2 regions of the Pseudoalteromonas lipolytica genome follow, and region 2 is predicted to be linked to the other one. Evidence: predicted binding sites of a transcription regulator. Region 2 holds the regulator's gene; the other holds the start of a gene.
The links. Region 2 encodes MetJ, which represses methionine synthesis genes. Its sites were predicted from a motif close to TAGACGTCTAGACGTCTA; they were not measured.

Region 1: a site for MetJ is predicted at 3,117-3,134, ahead of metA (homoserine O-acetyltransferase MetA). Genes of this name have one in related genera too.

Annotation. Positions count from the first base shown of each region.
Region 1 covers NZ_CP032090.1:2,722,387-2,737,779, reverse strand. The annotation lists gene D0907_RS12325 (histone deacetylase family protein) at 1-504, opposite strand, end outside; gene D0907_RS12320 (PilZ domain-containing protein) at 558-923, opposite strand; gene ettA (energy-dependent translational throttle protein EttA) at 1,073-2,746, opposite strand; gene metA (homoserine O-acetyltransferase MetA) at 3,199-4,146, shown strand; gene D0907_RS12305 (homocysteine S-methyltransferase family protein) at 4,136-5,203, shown strand; gene metH (methionine synthase) at 5,214-7,844, shown strand; gene D0907_RS12295 (GGDEF domain-containing protein) at 8,070-9,110, shown strand; gene D0907_RS12290 (CsbD family protein) at 9,189-9,386, opposite strand; gene hrpB (ATP-dependent helicase HrpB) at 9,624-12,044, shown strand; gene D0907_RS12280 (acyltransferase) at 12,202-12,639, shown strand; gene D0907_RS12275 (nuclear transport factor 2 family protein) at 12,766-13,233, shown strand; gene betI (transcriptional regulator BetI) at 13,526-14,116, shown strand; gene betB (betaine-aldehyde dehydrogenase) at 14,118-15,393, shown strand, end outside.
Region 2 covers NZ_CP032090.1:3,222,657-3,238,049, forward strand. The annotation lists gene D0907_RS14505 (type IV pilus secretin PilQ) at 1-783, opposite strand, end outside; gene D0907_RS14510 (pilus assembly protein PilP) at 770-1,306, opposite strand; gene D0907_RS14515 (type IV pilus inner membrane component PilO) at 1,303-1,908, opposite strand; gene D0907_RS14520 (PilN domain-containing protein) at 1,898-2,470, opposite strand; gene D0907_RS14525 (pilus assembly protein PilM) at 2,458-3,537, opposite strand; gene D0907_RS14530 (penicillin-binding protein 1A) at 3,670-6,180, shown strand; gene metL (bifunctional aspartate kinase/homoserine dehydrogenase II) at 6,266-8,611, opposite strand; gene metB (cystathionine gamma-synthase) at 8,616-9,881, opposite strand; gene metJ (met regulon transcriptional regulator MetJ) at 10,105-10,425, shown strand; gene D0907_RS14550 (malic enzyme-like NAD(P)-binding protein) at 10,548-11,789, opposite strand; gene rpmE (50S ribosomal protein L31) at 12,314-12,529, opposite strand; gene priA (primosomal protein N') at 12,776-14,956, shown strand; gene D0907_RS14565 (SPOR domain-containing protein) at 14,974-15,393, shown strand, end outside.

The DNA.
Region 1 (15,393 bases), 500 kb from region 2:
AGTGCCATCGCCTTGGTGAACATCTAAGTCAAAAATCAGCACATTGGTCACTTCGCCACTCTTTATCAGTGTTTCACTGGTGAACGCTAAATCGTTTACCATGCAATAACCCGAACCAAAATCATAATGGGCATGATGAGTGCCGCCAGCTAAGTGGCAGGCAAGCCCATGCTTTAAAGCGAGGCGAGCGGTTTGTAAGGTGCCAAGTGGGGCTGTGAATGTTCGTGCCATCAATTGTTCAGACCAAGGTAAACCAATTCGGCGCATGGCTTTTTCATCCAAGCGGTTATGCCACAGGTCATTAATGTAGTCATCGCAATGCACCAGTTCTAGTGGTGCGGGGCTGCCTAATATCGGCTGTACTAAATTATCACTGATCAGGCCAAGGCTTTGAACATGGTCATATAAATAAGCAAATTTACTCATTACAAAGCGATGGTTAGGATCGAAGCTAAAGGAATAATTAGGGTGATATACCAAGGGTAAGTGGGGGTTTAAGTACATAACTCATTTAATAACGGGATTTGCTACAGCATAGCGAATTTATTCGCCGTTGTTTACTCTGGCACGTGAATTAAGTGTGCTAACTCACGATGTAATAGGCCTTCATCGCCTAAATTCAGCTCAATCAGGCGCTTCAAATGACTGATACTGTCGATATCAATATGTTCGCAAATAAGTCCAGCATGCTGCTGTTCTACATGGCACAACTCGACTTGCATTTTAATCTCTACAGTTGAGTCGGGTAGGGTAAACGATAAAACGGCTTTACTGTGGATAGGAACTAAAAATGAATCGCTTTTGGTTATAAGCGCACCATGCAAGGATAAATCAAGCAGTTGACATTGATACTTATACTCATCAATACAAAGCGTTGCAGGGCAAGAAAATAATACCCGAGAAAACTGTCTACGCTCATTCATGGTGTGATCCCCAAGTCATTGTCGTTTCATTAACTTAATTCGCTAAAATCAGTATAGTTCAATATGCAAGGTGTGAGTGAAACGATAGCTGGTAAACGTTATCGGCCACAAAAAAGCCCCAAGAAGGGGCTTTCGAATAAGACGGTAAATTAACCAATCTTTTTATATTTAATACGCTTAGGTTGTGCGGCTTCTGCGCCTAAGGTTTTCTTCAACCACTCTTCGTATTCTGTGTAGTTACCATCGAAGAAGTTAATTTGGCCTTCGTCACGGTAATCAAGAATATGCGTAGCGATACGGTCAAGGAACCAACGGTCATGCGAGATACACATTACACAGCCTGGGAACTCTAGAATCGCGTTCTCAAGTGCACGAAGTGTTTCAACATCAAGATCGTTAGTCGGCTCATCCAGTAGTAATACGTTACCACCCGCTTTTAATAGCTTTGCAAGGTGTAAACGGTTGCGCTCACCGCCTGATAAGTCTTTAACGAATTTTTGTTGGTCGTTACCTTTGAAGTTAAAGCGACCAACATAGGCGCGGCTTTGGAATTCAAAGTTACCAATTTTTAATACGTCTTGACCGTTAGAGATCTCTTGGAAAACGGTGTTGCTTTCATCCATGTCGCCACGGAACTGATCAACGGTAGCAAGCTCAACAGTTTCACCCACAAGGATTTCACCACTGTCTGGCTTTTCTTCACCGCTTAACATTTTGAATAAGGTTGATTTACCCGCACCATTGGCACCGATAATACCTACGATTGCACCTTTTGGCATCGCAAAGTTTAAGTCGTCGATTAAAACACGATCGCCAAAGCTTTTCTTAAGACCTTTTACTTCAATAACTTGGTCGCCTAAGCGTGGACCCGGTGGAATGAATAGCTCATTCGTTTCGTTACGTTTTTGGTAATCGTTCTGTTGTAGCTCAGAGAACTGTGCCATACGCGCTTTAGACTTAGCTTGACGGCCTTTCGGGTTTGAACGAACCCATTCAAGTTCTTGTGCAATTGACTTTTGACGAGCTTTTTCAGATTTTTGTTCTTGTTGTAAACGTAAATCTTTTTGCTCAAGCCATGATGAGTAGTTACCTTCCCACGGAATACCTTCACCACGGTCAAGTTCTAAAATCCACCCAGCAACGTTATCTAAGAAGTAACGGTCGTGGGTTACAGCGACCACAGTACCTTCGTAGTCGTGTAAGAAACGCTCTAACCATGCCACAGACTCTGCGTCTAAGTGGTTGGTTGGTTCGTCAAGAATCAGCATATCTGGTTTTTCAAGCAGTAAACGACAGATGGCAACACGGCGACGCTCACCACCCGAAAGGTGTTCAATTTTAGCATCCCACGGTGGTAAACGAAGAGCATCTGCTGCGCGCTCTAATACGTTATCGATATTGTGACCGTCGTGTGCTTGGATAATTGCTTCAAGCTCGCCTTGCTCTTTTGCAAGTGCATCAAAGTCAGCATCTTCCATAGCATACTCGTTGTATACTTCATCAAGACGGTTTAGCGCATTTTTAACTTCGCTTACGGCTTCTTCAACGGTTTCGCGTACTGTTTTGTTTTCGTCTAAAACAGGCTCTTGCGGTAAGTAACCTATTTTTGTGCCAGGTTGTGGACGAGCTTCACCTTCAAAGTCTTGGTCAACACCTGCCATAATACGAAGTAACGTCGATTTACCTGCGCCATTTAGACCAAGCACACCAATTTTTGCGCCCGGGAAAAAGTGTAAAGAGATATCTTTTAAGATAGTGCGCTTAGGCGGCACAACTTTAGAAACTCGACTCATCGAGAATATAAACTTATCTGGTAACACCATGAAAAGAGCCTTCAATTTATAAGAAAAATTAACAGCCACTATTGTATACCCAAACCACCTCAAAATACAGAATTCAGCGTTTATCAGGGGCTTAATATCATGGTACTGCTTTGCAAAAATAGCGCATGCATTTAAGGAGCATAAATGCAGAGTAAGCGCCTTATAAGCATTGCACAAAGGCTTAAAAGTCATTTTTACAATGGTGTTGGCTTAAACACAATAACAAGCCACTTTTTGAGATGCTTGCTCTTTCATCGTGATTAAACACAACAGTCATTCGCAGAGGCACTGCTTTTGGCAATTTAAGGGCCTGCGCATCAACGAAACTGGCTTCCTAAGAGATTGCTTTAGCACAAATAAAAAAATCATTTGGACATCTAAACATCTAGAGGTTGAAATTTCTAACTATCCGTTCATAATTAGCAGTCTAATAAGTATGCTCGGAGCCCACTATGCCCATTACAGTCAAAGATGAATTGCCCGCAATTGTAAAATTACGTCAAGAGAACGTATTTGTAATGCCTAAAAGTCGTGCGAAAACGCAAGAAATTCGTCCAATGCGTTTGGCCATCTTAAACTTAATGCCGAATAAAGTGGAAACCGAAGTGCAGTTTATTCGGTTGTTGGCTAATTCACCGTTGCAAGTGAATGTTGAGCTGCTGCGTTTAGACACCCACCGAAGTAGCAGTACCTCAGAGCAACACCTCGATACGTTTTATCGTTACTTTTCTGAAGTAAAAGACAATAACTACGATGCCATGATCATCACAGGCGCGCCGCTTGCACATTTAGAGTATGACGACGTTGCTTACTGGGATGAGCTAAAAGTGATTTTAGACTGGGCTGAGCACCACGTTACGTCAACATTATTTTCATGTTGGGCGGCTCACGCAGGGCTTTATCATCACTATGGTTTAAAACGAGAGTTAATGCCTAATAAGCTCAGTGGCGTGTTTACGCACAAAAGTTATTTTGAGCATGCCGCGTTAACGCGTGGTTTTGATGATACCTTTTTAGTTCCGCACTCGCGCTATGGCCACATTGATATTGAAAAAATTAACAGCTGTGATGATTTAGTAGTATTAGCAGGGTCTGAGCGTGTTGGGGCGTATTTAATTAAGAATAAATCAGGCAGCCAAGTATATATAACGGGCCATCCTGAGTATGATGCGCATACATTAAAAGGGGAATATTTACGCGACTGCGAAAAGTCAGACGACGCGCCAAAACCAGAAAACTATTTCCCTGACGATAACCCAGATAACGAACCGTCGAAAACATGGCAAAGTCACGCCTTTTTATTGTTTTCGAATTGGTTAAACTACTACGTGTACCAAACAACACCGTATGATATTAACCTAGTTAGCCAAGACGTAAGGACTAACAACTATGCCGAGTAATGCAGTGAATAAACGCGAACAATTAACCGAGGCGCTCAAGCAGCGAATTTTGATCCTCGATGGCGCGATGGGCACCATGATCCAAGAACATAAATTAGAAGAACAAGACTATCGCGGTGAGCGTTTTAAAGACTGGCATGTCCTTATAAAAGGCAATAATGATTTATTAAGCCTTACTCAGCCAAAGATTATTGCTGATATTCACCGCGCATACCTTAATGCAGGTGCCGACATTATCGAAACCAATACGTTTAATGCCACCACTATTTCGATGGAAGATTACGACATGGCGAATTTAAGCCGTGAGATCAACCTAGAATCAGCCAAGCTTGCTCGCAGTGTCTGCGATGAATTTGAAGCAAAAGATCCAAGTAAACCTCGTTATGTGGCGGGGGTATTAGGGCCAACGTCAAAAACTTGTTCTATTTCGCCTGATGTCAATGACCCCGGTTATCGTAACATTAGCTTTGATAAGTTAGTGACAGCATACGTTGAATCAACCTTGGCACTGATGGAAGGGGGAGTTGATTTAATCTTAATCGAGACCATATTCGATACCTTAAATGCAAAAGCGGCCTCGTTCGCAGTAGAAGAAGCCTTTGAGCAAGCAGGGCGCACGTTGCCTGTCATGATCTCAGGCACCATTACTGATGCCTCAGGGCGAACTTTATCGGGGCAAACGACCGAAGCTTTTTATAATTCGATTCGTCATATTAAGCCGTTATCTATTGGTCTTAACTGCGCACTGGGTCCGGATTTATTACGCCAATATGTCGAAGAGTTATCACGCGTTTGTGAAACTTTTACCTCGGTTCACCCTAATGCAGGTTTACCCAATGAGTTTGGTGAGTACGATTTAGAAGCACCTGAAATGGCTGAAGAAATAATCGATTGGGGCAAGTCAGGCTTTATTAATATTGTTGGTGGTTGCTGTGGTACAACCCCTGCACACATTAAAGCCTTTGCCAAAGGCCTTGCAGGAGTTAAGCCTCGTCCATTGCCTGAGCTTGAAGTGCGTATGCGCTTATCGGGCCTTGAAGCGTGTAACTTAAACTAAGGTAGCCGAAATGACACAACAAATAGCAGTATTTACTAACGTCGGCGAACGTACCAATGTGACCGGTTCAGCCATGTTCAAGCGATTGATCATGGAAGAAGATTACGAAACCGCTCTTAATGTTGCCCGTGAACAAGTCGAAAATGGTGCACAGATCATTGATATCAACATGGATGAAGCCATGTTGGATTCAAAAGCCGCGATGGTGAAGTTTCTGAACTTGATTGCCTCTGAGCCAGATATTTCTAAAGTACCGATCATGATCGACTCATCAAAATGGGAAGTTATTGAAGCCGGCTTAAAATGTATTCAAGGCAAGGCGATTGTAAACTCAATTTCACTGAAAGAAGGTGAAGAGCCCTTTATTCGTCAGGCAAAGTTAATTAAACGTTTTGGTGCTGCCGCAGTCGTCATGGCGTTTGACACCGACGGACAAGCAGAAACCGCGGATCGTAAATTTGAAATTTGTGAGCGGAGTTACCGTATTCTTGTGGACGAGATTGGTTTTCCACCAGAAGACATTATCTTCGATCCGAATATATTTGCAGTAGCAACCGGGATTGAAGAGCACGACAACTATGCTGTTGAATTTATTGAAGGTACGCGCCGAATAAAGCAAAACCTACCGTACTGTAAAGTGTCGGGCGGGGTGTCAAACGTGTCGTTCTCGTTTCGTGGTAACAACCCCGTACGTGAAGCGATCCACTCAGTATTTTTATACCATGCCATTAAAGCGGGCATGGATATGGGGATTGTGAATGCAGGCCAGTTGGCTGTGTATGATGATATTCCGGCTGAGCTTAGAAAAGCCGTTGAAGACGTTATACTGAATACCGACTCCGGTGCGGGTGAGCGCCTTGTAGAGCTGGCTCCAAAATACTCAGGGATGGCGCAAGCTGAGCGAGTTGAAGATTTAGAGTGGCGTACATGGCCCGTTGAAAAGCGCCTAGAACATGCGCTTGTAAAAGGCATTACTGAGTATATCGACGAAGACACTGAAGAGTGCCGAGCTGCAGCTGATAAGCCTATTCATGTGATTGAAGGCCCGCTGATGGATGGCATGAATGTGGTGGGTGATTTATTTGGTGCAGGTAAAATGTTCTTACCGCAGGTGGTTAAATCGGCGCGCGTAATGAAACGCGCAGTGGCTTACCTAGACCCCTTTATCGAAGCAGAAAAAGAAGAAGGTGCCACGAACGGAAAAGTGGTTATGGCGACCGTTAAAGGCGATGTACACGACATTGGTAAAAACATTGTTGGCGTAGTACTGCAATGTAATAACTACGACGTGATCGATTTAGGTGTGATGGTGCCTGCGGAAAAAATTCTACAAACCGCGATTGACGAAAAAGCCGATATCATCGGTTTATCAGGCCTTATTACGCCCTCATTAGATGAAATGGTGCATGTTGCTAAAGAAATGACCCGTCGTGGTTTCGACTTACCCTTATTAATTGGGGGTGCAACTACCTCGAAAGCCCATACCGCAGTGAAAATTGAGCCACAGTACGATAAAGGTGTGGTGTATGTAAATAATGCCAGTCGTGCCGTTGGTGTGGTCTCTAGCCTATTGTCTAAAGAGTTAAAACCTGCGTTTTTAGAAAAAACCAAAGCGGAGTACGAAAAAGTACGTGAACAGCAATCGCGTAAAAAACCACGCTCGAAGCCTGTCACCATTCAACGTGCTCGCGATAATGCCGCACAACTTGACTGGGATAACTACACCCCACCCGTGCCTAAAAAGCTCGGAGTGACAGAGTTTAAAAATGTGTCGATTGCCACGTTAAGACAGTACATCGATTGGACACCGTATTTCATGACATGGTCAATCGCAGGGAAGTATCCGCGTATTCTTAACGATGAAATTGTGGGTGAGCAAGCGCAAAGCTTATTTGCTGATGCCAATGCGATGCTTGACGATTTAGAACAGTCAGGTGCGCTACAACCACTGGGCGTGATAGGTTTATTCCCGGCAAACCGAGTGGGTGATGACATTGAAATTTACACCGATGAAACGCGTACAGACGTGTTAACAACCTCGTGCCATCTGCGCCAGCAAACAGAAAAAACCGATTTTGCGAATTATTGTTTAGCGGATTACATCGCACCTAAAGGAACCCCCGACTACTTTGGTGCCTTTGCCGTAACCGGAGGGCTTGAAGAAGACGACCTTGCTGATGCCTTCGATGCGAAACAAGATGACTATAACAAAATTATGGTTAAAGCCGTTGCAGACCGTTTAGCAGAGGCTTTTGCGGAGTATTTGCATGAGCAGGTACGTAAAGAGTATTGGGGCTATGCAAGCGATGAAAACTTATCGAATGATGAGCTTATTCGCGAAAATTACCAAGGTATTCGTCCTGCACCGGGTTACCCTGCGTGCCCTGAGCACACAGAGAAAAAGAAAATCTGGCAGCTACTCGATACTGAAAATCGCATAGGTATGAAGTTGACGAGCTCTTACGCAATGTGGCCGGGAGCGGCGGTGTCTGGTTGGTATTTTTCTCACCCGGATTCTAAATACTATGCCGTGGCGCAGATTCAAAAAGATCAGGTTGAAGACTACGCTAAGCGCACCAACATGACGCTTGAAGAAGCAGAGCGCTGGTTATCGCCTAATTTAGGCTATGAGCCAGAGTAAAAAGCAATAACGTGCTATTCAAAAGCACCGTAAGTACTTAACTTACGGTGCTTTTTTGTTTTTATTTAAGGTAAATTGCATTTCTACCTCCGTTAAAACGCGCTTTAAAATCATACTTTCTTCCTTTTAATCAGCATTTAGCATGTGAAATGAGGCCAATATCCTTCAAATTTAAATATTTGTGTTAAAGTTATTAGTGTAAAGCAAGGAAATTAGGGTAAAGGTGTGATTGATTCAAGCAGCGCAAGTGACAAAGATAAAGCGCTATTTTTACGCGTATTTGCATTTATTGGTGCCATTACTTCTTTTGTAATGTCGGTTACAAGCTACCAAGATGGCTACATAACGCTCAGTTTTTTACTGGTTATTGGCGGCTTTGTTTTTGTATCGCCCTTTGTCCTTAAAAATCGCGACCGAACTATTGCTGTGTTAATGCTTTATGCCTTGTACTCGATGATGTGCTTTTTGATTGTGTCGGGTGGTAATAATGGAACTGGGCCTTTGTGGTTATTTATTGTATCGCCTGTTACCTTTTTTATACGAGGTTTAAAACGCGGCGCATTTGACTTAATCATACTGGCTATTGTGATTTCAGTGCTGTTTTACTTCACCGATAAGCTTGGGTATTACAGCTATCCGAATCATTATTTTACGACCCGTGTCATGCTGTGTTTTTCGATTCTTTGTATTCTTGGTGGTTTCTACGAGTATTACCGTAATAAGTACAGTCGAGAGCTTATTGAGCAACTAAAAATAAATCAAAAATTAGCCCGTATTGATGCCATGACCGATTTGTTTAATCGCCGTTATGCTACGGAATGCTTGCAAGATGCGCGTTTTAACGAAGGGGCTGTCTTTTTGTTGATTGATGTAGATAACTTTAAACAAGTGAATGACACCTATGGTCATCAAATTGGTGATGATGTGCTCACTTTCATTGCTTCAATTCTCAAAAGTGTGAGTGGCGAAGAAGACATTGTTGCTCGCTGGGGCGGAGAAGAGTTCCTTATTGTGACCCCGCAAGGACATGAGCGTAGAGCAAGACAATTAGCTGAAAACATTCACCAGCAATTGGCGCAACATGCATTTCAACAAGGGGTTCATAATTTTAAAGTGACGCTGAGCATAGGGCTTCATCAGCGGGCTTCTAACGAGAGCATTGATCACTGTTTAAGTGTGGCAGATAAGTGTTTATACCTTGCTAAATCACACGGTAAAAACCAAACCGTTGCTGAGCTAGATAGTGAAACACATTCACCTGCTTAGGTAATAAAAAACCGCCAAAATGAAGTGACCCCCAATAGTTGGACATTCCAATTACTGGGGGTCTTTTTATGTGCAAAATTAGTGACTATTTTCAAAGTCACTAACTTCGCTCTCAGCTTCTTCTTTCGATTTGCCGTATTTTTGTTGGATTTTACCAACAAGCTCTTTACGGCTACCTTCAATTTTATCTAAATCGCCATCGGTAAGTTCACCCCATTTACGTTGTGCTTTACCTTTTAACTCTTTCCAATTGCCTTCTAAACGATCGCTGTTCATCATAATCTCCTTACTTTGTTAAACATTCACTTTAATAAAAGCAACCGTTATGCCATTCATGGTTTATATATAACCAACTGAATTACATCGTTTTTATTATTATGATTAGACATAGAGTGTTACACGCCTGCAATTTGTACTGGGTTTTAAGGAAAACCTTGTAATTCTTTCATTCAATGAGAGGCTGTTCATCGTTTTTTGATACAATGGGCAAAAAGAAAGTAAGAGATGCCAGACGTGCTGCCAGTTGAAGATATTTATCAATCCCTGCTAACAACAATAAAAAATAACCCTATGGCCTTATTACAAGCACCACCGGGCGCAGGTAAATCAACATGGCTGCCACTCACATTAATGCGTGAAGGGCACTTTAAACACATTGTCATGTTAGAGCCAAGACGTCTGGCTGCACGTAATATTGCCCAGTATTTGGCGAGCCAACAAAACGAAAAAGTCGGTGAAAGTGTCGGTTTGCGTATTCGAGGGGAGTCAAAAGTGAGCCCCGCCACTCGGCTTGAGATTGTCACCGAAGGTATGCTGACCCGTATGCTGCAAAACGATCCTGAGCTAAGTGGCGTTGATTTACTTATTTTTGATGAGTTTCATGAGCGTTCAATTGCTGCAGATACCGCGCTTGCCTTTGCCCTTGAAACGCAAGCGGCATTGAGAGACGACTTAACAATATTACTGATGTCGGCCACCTTAGACGGTGAGCGGTACAGTGAGTTTTTTGACTGCCCAATAATATCCTCTGAAGGGCGAAGTTACCCGATTGATGAAGTGTATATTCCACTCAAAGACGAAAGCCGATGGCTCGATGATATACCCGCAATTATTAAACAAGCGCTCAATGAGCAAGCTGGCAGCGCATTAGTTTTTTTACCCGGACAGCGCGAAATATTACGGGTGCAGCAAGCACTAAGCGACCTTGCAGATCAGTGCGAGGTGTTTACTTTATTTGGTGAACAAAACAAAGCAGAACAACAAGCTGCAATCGCCCCTACAACGAAAGGGAAGCGTAAAGTTGTGTTGACCACCAATGTAGCTGAAACCAGTTTAACCATCGAAGGTATACGTATTGTAATTGACAGTGGTAAGCGCCGTGCAGCCAGCTTTAATTTAAAAACCGGTGTTACAGAGCTTATAACGCAAAATATTTCGCGCTCATCGGCGGTGCAGCGAGCCGGTCGCGCAGGGCGTATTGAACCGGGCGTGGTGTATCGCTTAGGGAGTAAGCAAACCTTTGAGCGTCGCAATAATCACGACGCACCAGACATTCTCACCAGTGATATTAGCCAGTTATTACTTGAGGCAAAGCAATGGGGCGCTTCACTTGAAGAGCTAAGCCTGCTTGATGTACCAAGCAAGCAACAAATTAAGCAAGCAACAGCGCTGTTGAAAATGCTGGAAGCCATAGATGAAAATGACAAGCTGACACCGCTTGGCAGTCAAATGCTCAGCTTTGGTGCCGATATTCGGTTGTCACATATGCTGATTAAAGCACAAAAATTACAAGTAACGATGCCAGGTATATATGAGCTAGCGGCGTATTTAATCGCCTTACTCGAAAGCCGCATAACGATGCCTGCCGACCTTAATTTGGCGCTGCATAGCCAGCATACAAAGCCGCACCCCGTGTTTAAACAGCAATTAAACTATTGGTTATCACGTTTGCAATTAAAAGCAGCCTTTGAGCTTAAAACGCAATACCTTGCCTTGCTGGTGGCGTTTGCATTTCCTGACCGATTGGCGAAAAAACGCGGTAATGGTTACTTACTTACCAATGGCGCAGGTGCTGATTTAAGTGAAGAGTTTTGGCATAACGATGACTACATTGCCATTGCCAGCATGGGCGGCCATAAAGGGAGTCGCGTATTTGCTGGCGTGGCGTTTGTGCCCAGTGAACTTGAAGATGAACTCGGCCATTTATTCACATCGCAGACGCGATGTGAATACGACGAAAAAACAGGACGTTTCATCCATCAAGATGAAGTAAAACTAGGGGCTATCACAGTATCAAGTCAGCCAAGTAAACAGCCGCTTGATAAAGCTCAGCGCACTCAAGCGTGGTTAAACTTATTTAGCAAGCATGGTTTTCAGTTATTTAATGAGCAAACTGACAATGAACAGTTACTCACTCGTATGAGTTTGGCAAGCACGCTGTTGCCAGAGTCATTCCCGACCATTAATCGAGATGAACTACGTGCACATAGCCAATGGTTAGCGCCTTACCTGAGTGATATTAAAAATCTTGAGCAGTTAAAAAAGTTTAATTACGGCGAAGCACTAAAAAATTGTTTTGATTGGCAACAACAAAGTGCATTAAATGAGTTACTGCCATTGCGTTTAACTGTGCCAAGTGGCTCTAATGTAAGAATTACCTACCAGCTCGATGGCCCTGCAAAGCTGAGTGTGCGTATGCAAGAAGTGTATGGCATGACCAGCACACCTTTGCTTGCACAAGGTAAGTTACCGTTATTAATGGAGCTTTTATCACCTGCAAAACGGCCTCTGCAGCTTACTCAAGATTTAGCGAATTTTTGGCAAACCAGTTACCGCGACGTACAAAAAGAGATGAAAGGGCGTTACCCAAAACACTTTTGGCCAGACAACCCAGCCACGAGCCAAGCAACAAATAAAGTAAAAAGTAAAATGTAAAGTAAATAGCAAGCCAAGCGAGTAGCCGGGCTTTATAGTGACCCATCTAATTAAGTTTGCCACGGTCATAACCCGTTACAATTTCCTGCACTGTATAGGTTTCGTTTTTACTGTCTCTTTAGTAGTCTGATAAGGTCAATATCAAAAGAGAATGCCAGTGTCTACGCCTATAACCCTTGCTCAATACGTTAAAAAACGCACCGGTGTGCCGCTGGGGCATAAAGACTCGATGCGTAATATGCTGAGTCGTTCGTTAGGTGCAAGTTCGTTTTATTTATTTTGGCGTTATTGGAATCCCATTTGGAGCTACTACTTATCGCGCTACGTAATGAAACCCAGTAATGAGGTGCTGCCAGTTTGGTGTGCTGTACTGGTAACCTTTGCCGTTAGCGGCGCTTTACATGATTTAGCGGTGAGTATAGTAAAGTTAAAACCGGTGTTCTTTTTTACTCCCTGGTTTAGTGTCATGGCTGTGGTGGTGCTTATTACTCAATTTAGTCAATTACAGTTTAGCTTTGCCCCCTGGTGGGTAAGGGCGCTCGCCAACATCAGTTTTATCGTGCTGAGCTATTGGTTGACGAGCTTACTGTTTTAAATGCTTTAAATATAATGTGGTTATTTTAATACTCAGCCGCAGTGTCTTTAACTAAGTAATTGCTAATTACAGTCTTTGTCGTTATTTTAGGTTTAAGATTAATAGAATAACGAACAAGGAATAACAATGAAGCATCTTTATTTTTTAGCTATTTGCCTGCTTAGCGCATTTAGCAGCCAAGCAAAGCAAGCTAACCCGGAGCTCGCAGCGCTGGCACAGCAATACTTTAATACCATGGTCGCAACGCAAGCGCCTAACGCCACTAAAAAAGAATTAGAGGCCTTTTTAGCTTTATTAACAGACGATGTAGCAAACCAACATTTACCTTATCAAACTGATGATTCAAGAGAGCCAGATGGTAAAGCGATGATGCGCAAAGGGATGACTTTTTACCTTGGTGCACACACTGAATATCAAGCCAACTTACTAGATACCTTCATTTTTAATGACTCAGCCATTGCGTTGCGTTACACCCATCACGCAAAAGGTATCCACCCGCAAAATCAGCAAGCCATTGAGTACACGCAAACCATCATGGATGTACTCGAAATAGAAAATGGCAAGGTAGCCGTTATTCGAAAATACCATGAATGATCTTAGCTGTACTTTTAACGTATCGTGAGCGCTTGAATAAGCGCTTTTTTAATAAAAACAACCCGCAAAAAATAACCTCCGCTTCCTACTTATTTGCCTAAATTCATACTTTTTAGACTTTATTTTGCATAAATTTAAAACTTTTTTATATCTCGAATAATAAACTGAATAACAGAGGCTTAGCTAAACTTTAGTGGGTCGGTTTTCGGGTGTTTACAATTTGTCAACCTTGAATTGGCAAATTGATTACCTTACCATTTATTTTAATTGAACGTTCAATCAATAAAAAATTATGCCGAAAGTTGGAATGGAACCTGTTCGCCGTCAGCAGTTAATTGACGCCACAATTGAGTCGGTTGCAGAGCTTGGTTTGCAAGGCACCACCATAAATAGCATTAGTAAAAAGGCCGGCTTATCGTCGGGCATTATCAGTCATTATTTTGGTGGTAAGCAGGGCTTGATTGAAGCCACTGTGCGTTATTTATTGTCGAGCTTAAAGAGTGCTTTATTGAATCGAGTAACGCAACAAACCAGCCCTGAGCAACGACTGATGTTTATCGTTGAAGCAAACTTTTCGCGTACTCAGCAGCAAAGCAATAACACCAAAACCTGGTTGAGCTTTTGGGCGCATTCAATGCACGACGCTCAATTGCATCGCTTACAAAACGTTAATAGTAAACGTTTGTTTAGTAATTTATTGAGCTCATTCAAACAGTTAATGAGCGATAGCGATGCTAATTTAGCTGCTGAGTTAAGTGCAGCCATGATCGATGGTTTATGGTTAAGAGCCGTATTAAGAAAGTCAGACCAAGATCAATTTGAACATTGTGAGCAATTAGTAAAAGACTACATTCGTTCACTAATAAAACAGTATGGAGCCTAAAATGACCACACCTGTTTACGAAAATTTTATAAATGGCCACTTTTTGAAGAATCAAAGTGGCGATACCTTTGCGGTAAAGAACCCAGCGACAGACGAGGTGATTTATTACGTTGAAGTGGCCGATGAGTTTATTCAAAACGCCGCTATTGAAAGTGCGAAGCAAGGCTTTGCTGCTTGGTCTGCAATGACCCCGATTGAGCGTAGTCGCATTTTATTAAAAGCGGTGTCTATTTTGCGTGAACGTAATGATGAACTAGCAAAAGTTGAAGTGCTTGATACGGGTAAACCATGGCAAGAAGCTGAGTGTGTTGATGTAGAAACTGGCGCAGACGTGATTGAGTATTTTGCTGGTCTTGCGCCTGCTCAAGTAGGTCAGCAGCAAATGGTCGGTAATGACTTTTATTACACGCGTAAAGAACCTTTAGGTATTTGTGCGGGCATTGGCGCATGGAACTACCCACTGCAAATTGCGTGTTGGAAATCAGGCCCCGCACTCGCTGCAGGTAATGCGGTGATTTTTAAACCATCAGAAGAAACCCCACTGGGTGCCATTAAACTTGCTGAAATATTTATCGAGGCAGGTGTACCAGCAGGTGTATTCAATGTTGTACAAGGGGCTGGCGAAGTAGGTCAATGGCTAACAGCAAACCCAGACATCGAAAAAGTGTCGTTTACGGGTGAAGTAGGCACAGGTAAAAAAGTGATGGCAAGTGCTGCGGGTTCACTAAAAGACGTGACCATGGAGCTTGGCGGTAAGTCACCGCTGTTAGTGTTTGATGATGCCGATGTTTCACAAGCGGTAAGTGCCGCAATGCTAGGTAACTTTTATACTCAAGGCGAAGTTTGTACTAACTGTACACGAATTTATGTGCACAAAAATGTGTATCAGCAGTTTATTGATGAGCTGAAAACACGCACTGAGCAAAATATTATTGCTGGCGACCCAATGGACCCTGAGGTGAATTTAGGGGCGCTGATCTCTAAAAAACACCAAGAGTTGGTGCTTAGCTATATCGATAAAGGTATTTCAGAAGGGGCGACGTTATTAACCGGTGGTAAGGCTTTATCACCTGCCTCAGCACCGAACGGCTATTTTGTAGAACCGACCATTTTCGTTGATTGTAAAGACGACATGACCATTGTTAAAGAAGAAATCTTTGGTCCGGTAATGAGCGTATTAGTCTTTGATGACGAAGACGATGTGATTCGCCGTGCGAACGATACTCACCTCGGTTTAGCTGCGGGCGTGTTTACGAAAGATATTCAACGTGCCCACC
Region 2 (15,393 bases):
AAAGATATTTTCGATCTGCTGATGCGTAAATTTAAATGCGGCATTAGGTTCAATTACAATGCGCGTCAAATTATCTTCTTTAAACGTTTCTATCGTGCTAACAACAGTGCCAAAATCAAGAACATCTAATTGATATAATAAATCGTCTAAAATGTCTGTATGGTGAAATTCTGCAACAATTTTACCACCGCTTTCATGTACATCGATTGCCGCTTGCGTATCTTGTAAAAACACAAGTAAGCGCGCTTCGCCTTTATCACCGCGACGAAAATCAATTGATTGCACCGTATTAATGTAATTATTTTTTGCTGATAGCGGATCAGCCGACTCATCGGTGGTGATTGGGTTGTCTGATACGTGTAAAGTGACGATGTTATCTTTCGCAGTCGTTTTATAAATTTTTAAACGCTCTAAAGAAACGGTTACTTTCAAGCCTTGTGATGTCATTGTGCTGCTGACATGTTTAATACCCGCCTGATTTATTTCAACATCGCGGACATTGTTATCTACACCGACATCGCTAAATAACATCTCAATGCGTGCAGGCGAATTGTACACTTGCACTTTTGGCTCAAAGGTAAGGGCCTCATCAAACACTAACTGTAATTGCGTTTCGCCTTTCATCAAGGGGTTATAACGCACATCATAGAGAAGAGGAGCAGCAATCGCTGTCTGCGTCATTAAGAGTGCCAATGCCGCCAACATAAATTTGTGCATGTGTACTAACCAAGCCATTCCTTTATGCATCTTATTTTTACCTTTCATACGATTAACTTGCACCATTTGTATCTGCCTCTAACATTTCTAGTTTTGTCAGACGCTCTTTCCAACAACCAGACCCATCAGGAATTAATTCTAATAATTGTATATAATTGTCGTGCACTTCTTTTATTTCACCATGATACAAACCTAGATAATTACCCTCTGTGACACGATATAGCGTGTCGTCAGCGGCTTTGATCAATGCCCAGGTTCTCCCTTTACTACCGATAGTGCCTTTCATTGACAAGTTATCGAGCGGGTATTTTTCAAGTGGTTGACGAACACGGTCAGGGTCTGGGTGTAAACAGTTTTTAACTTGAACCAAGTTATTTTGAATTATTTCTGGTTTTGGAGCGACAAACGGACTACGTAACTCACCTGCACTGTATTCAAAATATTCAAACTTTGCCATTTGAGGAATAGGCTCAACCTCAGGGGTCGTGCTCGCTTTTACCTGATCAATAAACTCTTTTTGTTCTGAAGTATCATCATTACAGGCGCTGAGAAGCAAGCTCATAACAATAATTAACGGGAGCTTTCTCATTTCTTAGGCCCCCCTTCATAACGGTAGGTTTTTGCCACAACGCTAAAGGTTAATTCATTCTCGTTAGACGTTTGAATGGTAAAATCATGCAAACTCACAATACGTGGTAACTGTGCCACTTTGCCAACAAAGTCACCAAACTCATGATAGGTTCCTATTACCTCAATTTTAATGGGTAATTCGGTGTAAAACTCTTTTTTAATTTCCGGCAACCAGCCAATCTTCAAAAAGGTTAAGCCGCTCGTTGTCCCCACATACGATAAGTCGTCAAGGAGCCCCGGTGTTTCATTCGACGTTGGTAAGCGTTTTAAAAGCTGTGAAAACTTTTCTTCCATGTCGACCATTTGTTGACGATATAACTCTAATTTACTGGCTAAAGCGTATTTTTGTTTGTACGTATTGCGCAGTTCGGTTTCTTTTGCAACCGCGGCGTGATAGCTGGTTATTTCGTCTGACACTAACAAGCTATAGCTGAAATACAACACGATTGCCGCAACAAACGCACAACACAGTGCTTTTACAGCAATGGGCCAATCGCCCATGTTTTCGAGTTCTATTTCATTCCAATCTATTTCAGTTAACGATTTGATATCAAGGCTCATTAGGTGCTTCTCCTATTTTATCAAACGGTTTAACGTAAAAATCCATATTAAAATCACTCAATAGCCTAGATGTTTGTTCACCTGCAACAATGCCTTGCATTACGGGTCGCTCTAACAAATAAGAGCTTTGCACTTGTCGTAACATCGTCGATAAGCGATTGTTAGATTCACTGCGACCAATCACATGAATACGGTCATTTTGGCGCTCAAGCTTGGTAAGATAGACACCCGCTGGCACTATTTTTGCCACTTCATCCATAATCTGCGTACCAAGGTTACGACTACTTTGTAGCTCTTCAATGAGTCGCATGCGTTGTTGAAGGCTTTCTTTTTTCTTATCAAGATCATTAATCTCGCGGATACGCTGATTAAGCAAGGCAATTTCTGTATTTAAGAAATCATTTTTTATATTTTGCCCTTCGCGTAAACCACTATAAAAAGAGCTTAATATATACATACTTAAGAAACTGATAACCACAACTGCAAAAAGTACTGTCACAAATTTATTCTGTGATTCTTTACGTTGTTGTTCGCGCCAAGGCAGTAGGTTTATATGTGGCATGATGAAAAGCTCCTTAACGCCAACCCAGTAGCTATCGCAAACTGCGTTCGGTGACGCTGCAGCACATTGCGATCAACTCTTGGAGAAACCTCAATGTTTGCGAAAGGATCAGCAACCACAGTATGAATTCCTAATTCTTCAATGAGTAAGCGATCTAACCCTTCAATCATCGCCGTGCCACCGGTTAAAACGATATAGTCAACATGATCTTTGCCACTTGTGGTTAAGAACATTTGCACCGCACGTCTTACTTGCTGTAGCAACGATGTTTGGAAAGGTGCCAATACTTCAAAGGTGTAATTAGGCGGCAAATCACCGGTTGTTTTGCCGATTTCAGCTTCATCAAAACTTTTGTTGTAGTAAGCAACAATGCTATTTGTATATTGATCACCACCGAACACTTGGTCACGGGTATAAATAGTTTCACCCGCTTGTACCACGCTCACTAACATCAGCACGGCACCAATATCAACCACAGCAACACACTTATTGTACGCATCGCTTGGCAACTGCTGGTAGTACACATCCATCGTTCGACTAAGTGCATAACTTTCTACATCGACCACTTTAGCTTTTAAATTAGCCGTTTCTAAAGCACCAACGCGTGCCTCAACACTTTCTGTACGGGCAGCTGAGAGCAATACATTAACCTTGCTCGGATCGGCCTCATTAATGGCGAGTTTTTCAAAGTCTATATTTACTTCATCAAGTGGGTACGGTATGAGGCTATCTGCCTCAATTGCAATTTGCGACTCTAATTCAGCATCAGTTAATGATACATCCATGAAAATCACTTTGGTGATCACGGTTTGACCAGACACGGCTACTGCCGCAGCCTGAACAGATTTAGGTATTTTCCTTTTTAATTTAGCGATAACATTGCCAATCGCTTCAATGTCTTGAATTGTACGCTCAGACATTGCTCCCTTTGGCATTGGCTCTATAGCTAACGCCTCAAGTCGCAAACCTGTGTCTGTCTCCTGCAACAACACTGCTTTAATGCAGTGCGATCCAATGTCGATCCCTACCATCATAGATGAAGGCTTTTTAAATAGCTGACTTAGCATGTTTGCAACTTGGCCTTTGTTTTAATAATAAACAAGTTATAATTTTTATCTGAAAAAATATTATTCATTTTTTAATCAATATATACTAGCAGTCTCCGATTCTAATTGGGAGTCCATTTAGGGAAAATATAAGTGATTTTATTAAAACGAACTTTACAATTTATTATCATCTGCTCATTTTTAGGACTAATCACTTTAGTCGGTCTATACTATTACGTTAAACCTGATATTCCTAGCGTTCAGGTACTGAAAGACGTTCAATTACAGACACCTATGCAAGTATTTTCTAGAGATGGTTTATTGATTAACCAATTCGGTGAAAAACGCCGCATTCCGGTCACAATCGATGAAATTCCCCAGCCTTTAATCGATGCTATTTTAGCAACTGAAGATAATCGATTTTATGAACATATTGGTATCGACCCTATCGGTATCATCCGCTCAGCCATTGTACTCATATCTACAGGAGAAAAGAAACAAGGCGCAAGTACTATAACAATGCAACTTGCCCGTAACTTCTTCTTAACTCGTGAAAAAGCATACATCCGTAAAGTGAAAGAGATCTTCATTGCTTTGCACATAGAAAGCATATTAAGCAAAGATGAAATTCTCGAATTATATTTAAATAAAATTGAATTAGGTAACCGCGCATTCGGTATAGGTGCTGCTGCACAAGTGTATTACGGTAAAGAACTGAATGAGCTTACACTGCCTCAAATGGCAATGATTGCAGGTCTCCCCAAAGCGCCTTCGGCTTTAAACCCCATTCGTAACCCTGCACGCGCAAAAAGTCGACGAAATGTTGTTCTTGGCCGTATGTTAACCGAAAAATATATTACCCAGAGTGAATACGAAGAAGCCATTAACGCACCAATTACCGCTAAATTTCATGGGGCAGAAATTGAAGTCTATGCACCGTATATCTCTGAAATGGTGCGTGCAGAAATGGTGGCCCGTTACGGCCACGAACGTGCATACAACACCGGTTTTAAAGTATACACCAGTGTTGAGTCTAATATTCAACAAGCAGCCCAAGATGCGCTCGTCGACAATCTACATGCCTACGATATGCGCCATGGATACCGAGGCGCCACCGCGCAGCTTTGGGATAGCAATACGGATAGTCCGCTTAGCGAAGACGCTATTTTAGATAAACTAAAAGACGTGAAAGAGTTTGGCCCTTTACGTGCGGGCGTAGTCACTAATGTTGCTGAGCAATCTGCGCAGGTATTACTAAAAAATGGCGAGCATATAACCCTTGAGTGGGATGGCCTAAAATGGGCACGTAAATACATTACCCGTTATCGCCAAGGTTTTGCACCGAAAACGGCCACCGAAATTCTCAATGCTGGCGAACAAATTTGGCTACGTAAGAATCCAGATGACAGTTATATTTTAAGCCAAGTACCCGAAGCATCAAGCGCCTTAGTATCACTTGACCCTCAAGATGGTCGCATAAAAGCCATTGTGGGAGGGTATAGTTTTGAGCAAAGCCAATATAATCGTGCAGTACAAGCTAAGCGCCAAGTAGGTTCGAATATTAAACCATTTATTTACTCAGCGGCGTTAGAAAATGGCTATACCTTAGCCTCAATCTTAAATGATGCCCCCATTAACCAATGGGACAAAAGCCAAGGTGTTGCATGGCGTCCTAAAAATAGCCCAGCAGTTTACAATGGCCCTATTCGTATTCGTCGTGCTTTAGCACAATCTAAAAACGTTATTTCAGTTCGGTTATTACGCGGTGTTGGTTTAGAGCGCACAGCAGATCATTTATTAAAGTTTGGCTTTTTGAATAGCGACATTAACCGCAGTGAGTCGCTGGCATTAGGGAGTGCCTCTATTACGCCTCTTGAGCTTGCACGCGGCATGAGTGCCTTTGCAAATGGAGGGCACTTAATTACGCCTTATTACATCTCTGAAATTCAAGATTCTGCTGGAACAACTTTATATAAAGCCACACCAGAGCTTGCCTGTGATACCCCAGAGCAAAAGGTCACGCCCGATTTTGCAACACTTGATGATAGCCAACTGGTGGCCACAGAATTAGAACACAATGCTCAGCCTCGCTGCGCGCCTCGTATCATCTCAAAACAAAATGCTTTCTTAATTTCGCAAGCAATGCACAGCGCAATTTGGGGTGGCGGAAGCTGGGCACATAAAACAGGTTGGAGTGGTACTGGCTGGCGTGCACAAGCGCTTGATCGCCGTGATCTAGCAGGTAAAACCGGAACCACGAATGACTCTGTTGATACATGGTTTAGTGGTTTTAATCGCAATGTACTGACCTCTGTGTGGGTTGGCTTTGATAACCCAGGCAACCCACTGGGTCGTTCAACCTACAACAGTAACCTTGATAAGTCACAAATATCAGGGGCTGAATCAGGCGCAAAAACGGCTCAACCAGCTTGGGTTGATTTTATGCGAGTTGCTTTAGATGGTATGCCTGAGGCACCGATTGAGTTTCCAGAAGGCTTAGTGTCTGTGCGCATTGATTTAGCAACAGGGTTACTGAGCCATAAAAATGATTACACCAGTCGCTTTGAGTACTTTATTAAAGGCACCGCTCCGACGAAGTATGTCCTTGAGCAACCGACTAATGTGTTTGAAGAGTCACTTTCTACAGAGGAAGAGCTGTTCTAAACAGTCTTTAACACCTTTATTAGACTAATAAAAAAGCGCCCATTGGGCGCTTTTTGCTTAGCTATTTAAACTAAGATCAGCAAAATTATTTTAAGTTATTCACTAACCAGTAAAGGTCTGAATGAACTCCCGCAGCAGTCACTTCTTTTCCTGCACCAGGGCCTTGAATGACGAGCGCGTTGTCTGTGTACCACTGCGAATTAATCACAAAAATATTATCACCCGGCTTTAAGCTAGCTAATACATCATCGTGTGCAACATTCACTAAGCCAACGGCTGCTTTCGCTTTACCATCAACGAGCGTAATTGCACCGGTGTAGCGAACAACTTTATTTTCGGCCTGTGCAATGGCAGCCTTTTCTTCGATGAATGCATCAAGCAAATGCCTGTTCGCAAGGAAGTCTTGCCAACTTCCTGTTGCCAGTTCTTCAGGCATCAATGGCGTTAATGCAATGTCATCAAGCTCTAAATCTAACCCTAAATCGCGGGCTAAAATAAGTAACTTGCGCTGCATATCTCGGCCAGATAAATCTTCACGCGGGTCAGGTTCGGTGTAGCCCATTTGCTGCGCTTGTAGCACAAGTTCAGTAAACGGAACGTTACCATCATAGCAACTGCACAACCACGACAGCGTCCCCGAAAAAACCCCTTCTATACGATGAATACTATCACCACTATTTTGTAAGTCTGCCAATGCAAAGTTAATTGGTAAGCCGGCCCCTACACTGGTGTTATAACGCCACAACAAATTACGCTCAGCTAAATTAGAGCGCAATGTTTGATACCAATCATTTGCCGCTGTGCCTGCATATTTATTGGCACTAATTAAATGACAATTAAGCTCAACGAGTGCTGGGTATAATTGGCTAAACGCTTCACTGGCGGTGATATCAATCACCACTTTGTGTTCGTAATCAAGTTCGCTAATACGTGTTAGCAGTGTTTCTTTATCGTAGTGTTGGGCTTCACTTTGCCACTGCGCTTGCCACGTTTCTGTGTTCAAGCCACTGGCACTAAATAGCATTTGTTTTGAGCGTAATAATGCCACGACTTTAATCTGGTAATGAGCTGATAACCTAACAAACTGAGCCTGTAACTGTGATAGAAAGACTTCACCAACATTACCCAGCCCAGCCACGATAATAGCCAGTTCTTGACCCTTGTTGACCAATTTATCATGCAACAGGGTCAGTACATCGCTGTCTATAGCTTGATCGTTTAGTAGCAACACATACTGCTGATCTTGTTGTACAAAGCGTGGATGAATACTTTGCTCTTTAAGGAGCGAAATTGCTTGTTCAGCTAACTGGCTCACATCGCTACTTGGTGCCACAACCGCGCAGCCGCTTAAATTAGATTCAACAATATTAGCCCGCCCAGCAAGGTGACTCACCACTTGATGAGTACTGTGCCCTGGTACCAGCAAATAGGTATCACCTTCTTTCACAAAATGATGCAAACTGTGCTGAATTAGCTGACTCAGCTCCCCCACTTCACCTGTGCTTAGCGTATCAACACGCAGTAAATCGATATTATCTAAGGTCGTAATAAAACGCTTCGCCTTGCTATACCCTTCTTTTACAACCTCAGTTGGGCTGGCATCACAATCAAAGCTACTTCTTACAACAAGTTTAATGTCGCTGTCTTTAAGCGGTGATAAGGTTTTTGCATGTAAAACAGGGTTACCTAAGCGAGCCAATAAATTAGCTTGCTCTCGGCACACTTTTGCGTATTTAACGGCGTTTTTCACCTTACGAGGGTCTGTACTGAATACACCTTGGGTATCAGTCCAAATAGACACTTGCTTGGCAAAGGTATAGCTTGCTAACAAGGTCGCACTGTAGTCACTGCCATTACGACCCAGTGTTACCGTCTTACCCTGACAATCTGCAGCGATAAAGCCTGTCACCACATTGATCTTTACTTTACTGATCGCATCGGTGCATTGCTGTTGATTCTTTTGATGCAATAGTTGGCCATCATTTAATGTAAATAACTGCCGTGCATCCACATCCTGTGCTGCCACACCCAGCTGATTTAGATAGCCCGCTAATAAACGCGCAGACCATACTTCTCCATGTGCTAGCAACACGGCTTCTTGTAGTTGCTGTTTAGCAATAAGTATATTTAATAGCGCCAGCTCATCTTTTAATTGTGCCAATGCCTGCTGCTTGTTTTTTGCTACTAACAGCTGCTCTATTAAGGCGCGCTGATTATTATCAATCAGCAATAAAATATCACTAACCGCTTGGTTATCTTGCTGTTGATAACTTTGCCAAAGTTTTACCAAGGTGTCGGTTGTTTTGCCCGATGCAGACACCACCACACAATCACCTTGCTGCGTATTTGCTAAAACAATATTTGCCACAGCATGATAACGCTCTGCAGAGCTTAAGCTTGAGCCACCAAATTTATGAACAATATTTACCATTTTTCTACCACAATGCCGTATGTGCTGGCGTTAACTTAAAAGTGCTGCTTTGTTGCGTATTGGCTTGCGTGTGCGTTTGCTTCGCGTTGCTCTGAGTGGCTTGCTGCCCCTGACCTGGTTTAACTAAATTGAAAACACGGTCTAAATCGGCAATTAAATCTTTTACATCCTCAATGCCAACAGAGATACGAATTAACGTATCACCCACCCCTGCTTCTAAGCGAGCTTTTGCCTCCATTCCAGCATGAGTCATGGTCGCAGGGTGACAAATTAAACTCTCAACGCCCCCCAATGATTCGGCTAAGCTAAACTCTTTAAGGCCTGTTAGAAAAGCCGCAGCATCATTAATGTCGCCTTTAATATCAAAACTCACCATGCCACCAAAACCGCGTTGCTGTGCTTTAGCGAGCGCATGCTGAGGATGAGAAGCGAGACCGGGATAATATACTTGGCTCACAAACGGTGAATCTTCTAAATATTCTGCAATTGCAAACGCATTCTCTTGGTGCTGTTTTAAACGCACATTTAAAGTGCGTAAACCACGCAGAGTAAGATAACTATCAAACGGTGCACCCGTAATACCAATATTATTTGCCCACCAAGCCAGTTCATCACCCAACTCTTGCGTTGCTGCAATAACAGCACCGCCAACCACATCAGAGTGACCGTTAATGTATTTAGTCGTTGAATGCACGACTATATCAACACCAAACTCAATCGGGTTTTGCAAGGCCGGCGATAAAAACGTGTTATCAGCCGCAACAAGTGCACCGGATTGTTTAGCAATGGCGGTAATCGCTTTAATATCTGTTAGGCGTAAAATGGGGTTACTGGGTGTTTCAATCCAGATCAGTTTAGGTTTTATCGCTAAGATTTCTTGGTGATTTTCAGCTTTTGTTAAATCAAGCACTTTTAGTTTCAGTAAACCGCGCTTCTCTAATGAGGTAAATAAACGATAGCTACCGCCGTAACAGTCATGTGGAATAACCAAGGTATCATCGCTATTCAAAAGCTGTGTCGTTAAGTGAACAGCCGCCATGCCTGTCGCAGTAATAATGCCTTTAGCTCCGCCCTCTAGTTCAGCGAGTGTTTCGGCTAAAATATCACGGTTAGGGTTACCACTGCGGCCATAGTCATATTGGCGCTTAGTATCAAAATCAGCGAACGAATAAGTGGTTGATAAGTAAATTGGTGGAACGACTGCACCGTGGTGTTTATCGGCTTCAATGCCATGACGAACAGCAATCGTCGCTTTATTTTTTTCACTCATTTCATCACCTACTTAGAATTGGATGTTTAGACGTCTAAAAGGTTAGATGATCAAATATGAGAAGTCAAAGCATTTATCGCCATTACATAGAAGTTTATACATTTACACGACTAGATGGCTAAATAACTAGTATTTGACTATCTTTTTTAAAGCGATAGAATTTCCGCATCTTGCGCTGTGGATAAGGCGTAAACAACTGACAACCGAGGCAACGAAACAACTTATGGCTAAATGGAACGGTGAATACATTCACCCATATGCAGAACACGGTAAAAAATCAGAGCAAGTAAAAAAAATTACCGTATCAATTCCGCTGAACGTATTAAAAGTATTAACTGATGAGCGCACGCGTCGTCAGATTAATAATCTTCGTCATGCCACTAACAGTGAGCTACTGTGCGAAGCCTTTTTACACGCTTTTACAGGTCAACCATTACCGAATGATGACGACCTTCGTAAAGATAACCCTGAAAAAGTACCTGAAGAAGTAAAAAGAATTATGCAAGAAATGGGGTTAGATATCCCCGTACTTGATTCAGAGTAAATATTTCGGCCACCGGATCGTAGCCGATTTCTCAGACATAAAAAAACTCAGCCTTGGCTGAGTTTTTTATTTGCAGTTAGTTATACCTACCCGCTTAATCAAACGAATAGGTACCTAATTATTTAACGCATGTAGTTTTCTGGCATGTCAATTTGCGCCACACCAGACTCAACGGCTGCTTCTGCAACAGCACGTGCAATACGTGGTAATAAGCGTGGGTCCATTGGTTTTGGAATAATGTACTCAGCACCAAACTCAAGTGAATCAACACCCGACGCCTTAAGCACTTCGTTAGGCACAGGCTCTTTCGCAATACTACGAATAGCATGCACCGCTGCAATTTTCATTTCATCATTGATTGATGTCGCACGCACATCAAGCGCACCGCGGAAAATGAATGGGAAACACAATACATTATTAACCTGATTAGGGTAATCAGAACGCCCTGTTGCCATAATTAAATCATTACGTGCACCGTGTGCAACAGCTGGCGCGATTTCTGGATCAGGGTTTGAACATGCAAAAACCACCGGCTTATCTGCCATCAGTTTTAAATCTTCAGCGGTTAATAAGTTAGGGCCAGATACACCAACAAATACATCAGCATCGGCTATCACATCTTGCAAAGTGCGCTTATCGGTATTGTTAGCAAATAGCAATTTATACTCGTTTAAGTCATCTCGACGTGTATGGATCACGCCTTTGCGGTCAAGCATATAAATGTGCTCACGCAATGCACCACATTTAATAAGTAGTTCCATACATGCAACCGCTGCTGCACCGGCACCTAAACACACGATAATCGCGTCTTCGATATCTTTACCCTGTACTTCAAGCGCATTTAGCATGCCTGCTGCTGTTACGATTGCAGTACCATGTTGGTCATCGTGGAAAACAGGGATGCTACAACGCTCAATAAGCGCTTTTTCAATTTCGAAACACTCTGGCGCTTTAATATCTTCTAGGTTGATACCACCAAACGTATCGGCAATATTTGCAACAGTATTAATGAAGTCTTCTGTCGTGCGGTGTTTTACTTCGATATCTATCGAGTCTAAACCTGCAAAGCGTTTAAATAAAAGTGCTTTACCTTCCATCACAGGTTTTGATGCAAGCGGACCTAAATTGCCTAAGCCTAAAATTGCGGTACCGTTTGAAATAACCGCAACAATATTACCTTTGCCGGTGTATTTATAGGCATTTGCTGGATCGGCTGCTATCTCACGGACGGGCTCTGCGACACCTGGACTATATGCTAGAGCGAGATCATTAACCGTTTCTGCTGGTTTAGTTAGTTCTACACTAATTTTACCTGGAACGGGGTGAGCGTGGTAATGTAATGCTTGTTCACGAAAATCTGACATAACGCGATAGTATCCTGCAATAAGTTAAAAAGTGAGAGGGCTTGCATCTGTACGATACCTGTAATATATAAAAATTCCAAGTATTATCAGGTCTATCCTGTTATATGCTATATCGCTTAATTTTAAAGGATTTCCCAACAATTTCTGCACATAGTTTTAATTCACAACAGATAAAAATTCATCTATTTGTGGCCATTTAAGCACCTGTTTTTGTATTTTATAGGCACGAACACAGCAAATAACCGAAACTTAGCAAAATGAGCAACTTTAACGAACTTAACAGCATTTATAGGTGAAGTTCATATAAATTGTTACTTTTTACAACTTTTGGAATCATTTATATCATTCAAAATATAGCGAAGGGATCACTATTTGTCTGCATTATTAGCGATATATTGGGCATAACAAGCAGAAATAGTTATGCACATAAAGCGTGTAGGCATGGGATATAAAAAAGAATGGTTCTGAATTTCAGGCATAAAAAAAGCACCCAAAGGGTGCTTCTTTCAACTAAACAGCAGATATTACTTCTTGCTGCTAAGTGCACCGAAGCGCTTGTTGAAACGATCAACACGGCCGCCAGTGTCTAAAATCTTTTGCTTACCAGTGTAAAACGGGTGACACTCAGAACATACGTCTAAGTGGATGTCTTTACATAAAGTAGAGCTAGTTTCGAATTTGTTACCACATGAACAAGTTGCAGTGATAGCTTCGTACTTAGGGTGAATACCTTCTTTCATAGGAACCTCTAGTTAAGGCCGCATCGCTCTCCAAACCCGAAGTCTGGCACCATACGTCGTTAATACAATTAATAGGTCGCGTATTTTATAGCTCAAGCAGCCTCTCGACAAGCTTTAAATTCATCTTTAGCTAAAAAAATAAACAAGTCATCAAACGTTCAGTATTTGTTGGTAGGTTTTTAGCACTAATTTTAGTACATTAGCAACACACGCTATTTTTTCTATTCTTAATTCAGTTGAGTTGTTATGCACTTTGTAGAAGTTGCCATAAAAGTCCCTTTACAGCGTACCTTCGATTATAAAGTTGAGCAGCTGCTACATAGCCCTGAGCTGCGAGTAGGCATGCGTGTGCGTGTGCCTTTTGGCTCTCAAAAAAAGATAGCAGTCGTACTGGCAATCAAAACCAGTACCGATGTACCCGAAGATAAAATTAAAGCCATTATTGATGTTATAGACGATGCCCCTATTTTATCTGAGCAACACTTAGCACTGCTAAAATTTACTGCTCGCTATTACTGCTACCCACTTGGTGAAACAATTCATACAGCGCTTCCAGCGGCACTACGCCAAGGTGAATGCCCAGACAAAACCAGTATAAATATGGTTGAACTCACCGACAAAGGTGCAAAATTACCTTCACTCAAAGCAAAAACACAACTTAATTTGCTGAAGCAGCTAGCGCAGTCAGGCAAGTCATCTTTAACCGAATTAAAAGCACTCGGCTTTAATAAAAAAACCATTGATAGCTTGCTCGAAAAAGAACTCATTAAACAGTTTATCGAACATGATAACCAATGGCAGCAACGCGCCCCAACAATTGGCAGTAAACCAACCCTAAACAAAGAACAAGCCGTTGCATGCACAACGATTAATCAAGCAAGTGGGTTCACCTGTTTTTTACTTGAAGGCGTTACCGGCAGTGGTAAAACAGAAGTGTATTTACAGTGCCTTGAAGAGGTTCTAAAAAAAGGCCAGCAAGCACTGGTGTTAGTGCCCGAAATTGGGCTAACACCACAAACCGTTAATCGTTTTCGCCGTCGCTTTCCCGATACCCCTATTATGCTTTGGCATTCAGCATTAACCGACAACGAGCGCTTGCAAACATGGCGTTTCTGCGAAAAAGGCAGCTGCGCCATTGTTATCGGCACCCGTTCGAGTATTTTCTTACCTTTTTTATCACTTGGTATGATCATTGTTGATGAAGAGCACGACAGCTCGTTTAAGCAACAAGATACGCTGCGTTATCATGCTCGCGATTTAGCAGCCTACAGAGCTTATCAACAGCAAATACCCTTGATACTAGGTAGCGCAACTCCCGCTCTCGAAACGTTACATAAAGCAATAAATAACAAGTACCAACTATTGAGCTTAACGGAGCGTGCGCAAACCAGCACTGATAACCAATTTCACTTAATGGATATGAAAGGCCAACCCGAACAAGCCGGTATTGCCCATGCAAGTTTGGCCTATATGCGTCAACATCTTGAGCGCGGCAAGCAAGTCATGGTGTTTTTAAATCGACGCGGCTTTTCTCCCACACTCATATGTCATGAGTGTGGCTGGTTAAGTGAGTGCTCACGTTGCAGTACCAGTGCCACATTCCACAAAGCAATTGGACAAATGATCTGCCATCATTGCTCCGAGCAGCATGCAGTGCCCCATCAATGCCCCGATTGTGGCAGCACACAGATTTTTCCTAATGGTAAAGGCACGGAACAAATTGAAGAGTTTTTAGCAGAAACTTTCCCTGATATACCCATTAGCCGCATTGACCGAGATTCAACTCGTCGTAAAGGCAGCTTAGAAAAAGCCCTCGACGACATAAATCAAGGGGGGGCGCGTATTTTGGTGGGCACGCAAATGCTTGCGAAAGGCCATCATTTTGCCGATGTCAGTTTAGTGCTTATTTTAGATGTTGATAGTGGTTTGTACTCGTGTGATTTTCGCGCTACAGAACATTTAGCACAGCTTGTCACTCAGGTTGCAGGCCGTGCAGGACGCAGTGGTGAACCGGGACAAGTACTGTTACAAACTCACTTTCCTGAGCACCCACTATTGCAAGATTTAGTGAATAATGGCTATCAAGATTTTGCGCGCTATGCCCTTGCAGAACGAGAAGATGCTCAGCTCCCCCCCATAACAAACATGGCAATTGTGCGTGCCGAAGGACATAACATAAATCAAGTCATGGATTTTTTAACTGATTTGGTTCCTGTCCAGAACATATCTGGTATACAATTGCTCGGACCGATCCCTGCGCCATTGGAGCGTGTAGCAGGTAAATATCGGTTTCAGTTACATATTCAAGCGCTGGAGCGCTCCCACTTACACCAATATTTAGCGCAAATGGTTGACTATATAAGCACCAGTAAATTAGCGCAAAAGGTGCGTTGGAGCTTAGACGTTGATCCAATAGATATGATTTAAAGGCCAATAAAAAAGTCATGGCACAACACGATTACATAAATAAAAAACCATCAAATCGAAATAATAAAAAACAAGCCCCGGCAAAAAAGCCGTTCCCTATTGTTCTTGTCTTTGTCGCCCTTATTTTGCTGGGTGGGTTTGGGTATGGTTTATGGTATATCAAACATAATGCCGATCCTGAACTTGTTGAGCAGCAAGCTAATCCAACAAAATCAGAAGAAGAAAAGGTTATTCCAAAACCGAAACCACCCGAGTTTATTAAAGAAATAAAAGAACACGAAATTCAGGTTGAAGTAAAAGAGATTGAGCAAAAAGGCCCTTATGTAATGCAATGCGGCTCTTTTAGAACGCTGGAACAAGCTCAAACCTTAAAAGCGAAGATTGCATTTGCAGGCTTAGTGTCTGAAGTTAAACGCGTAGAAGGCAGTAATGGCATT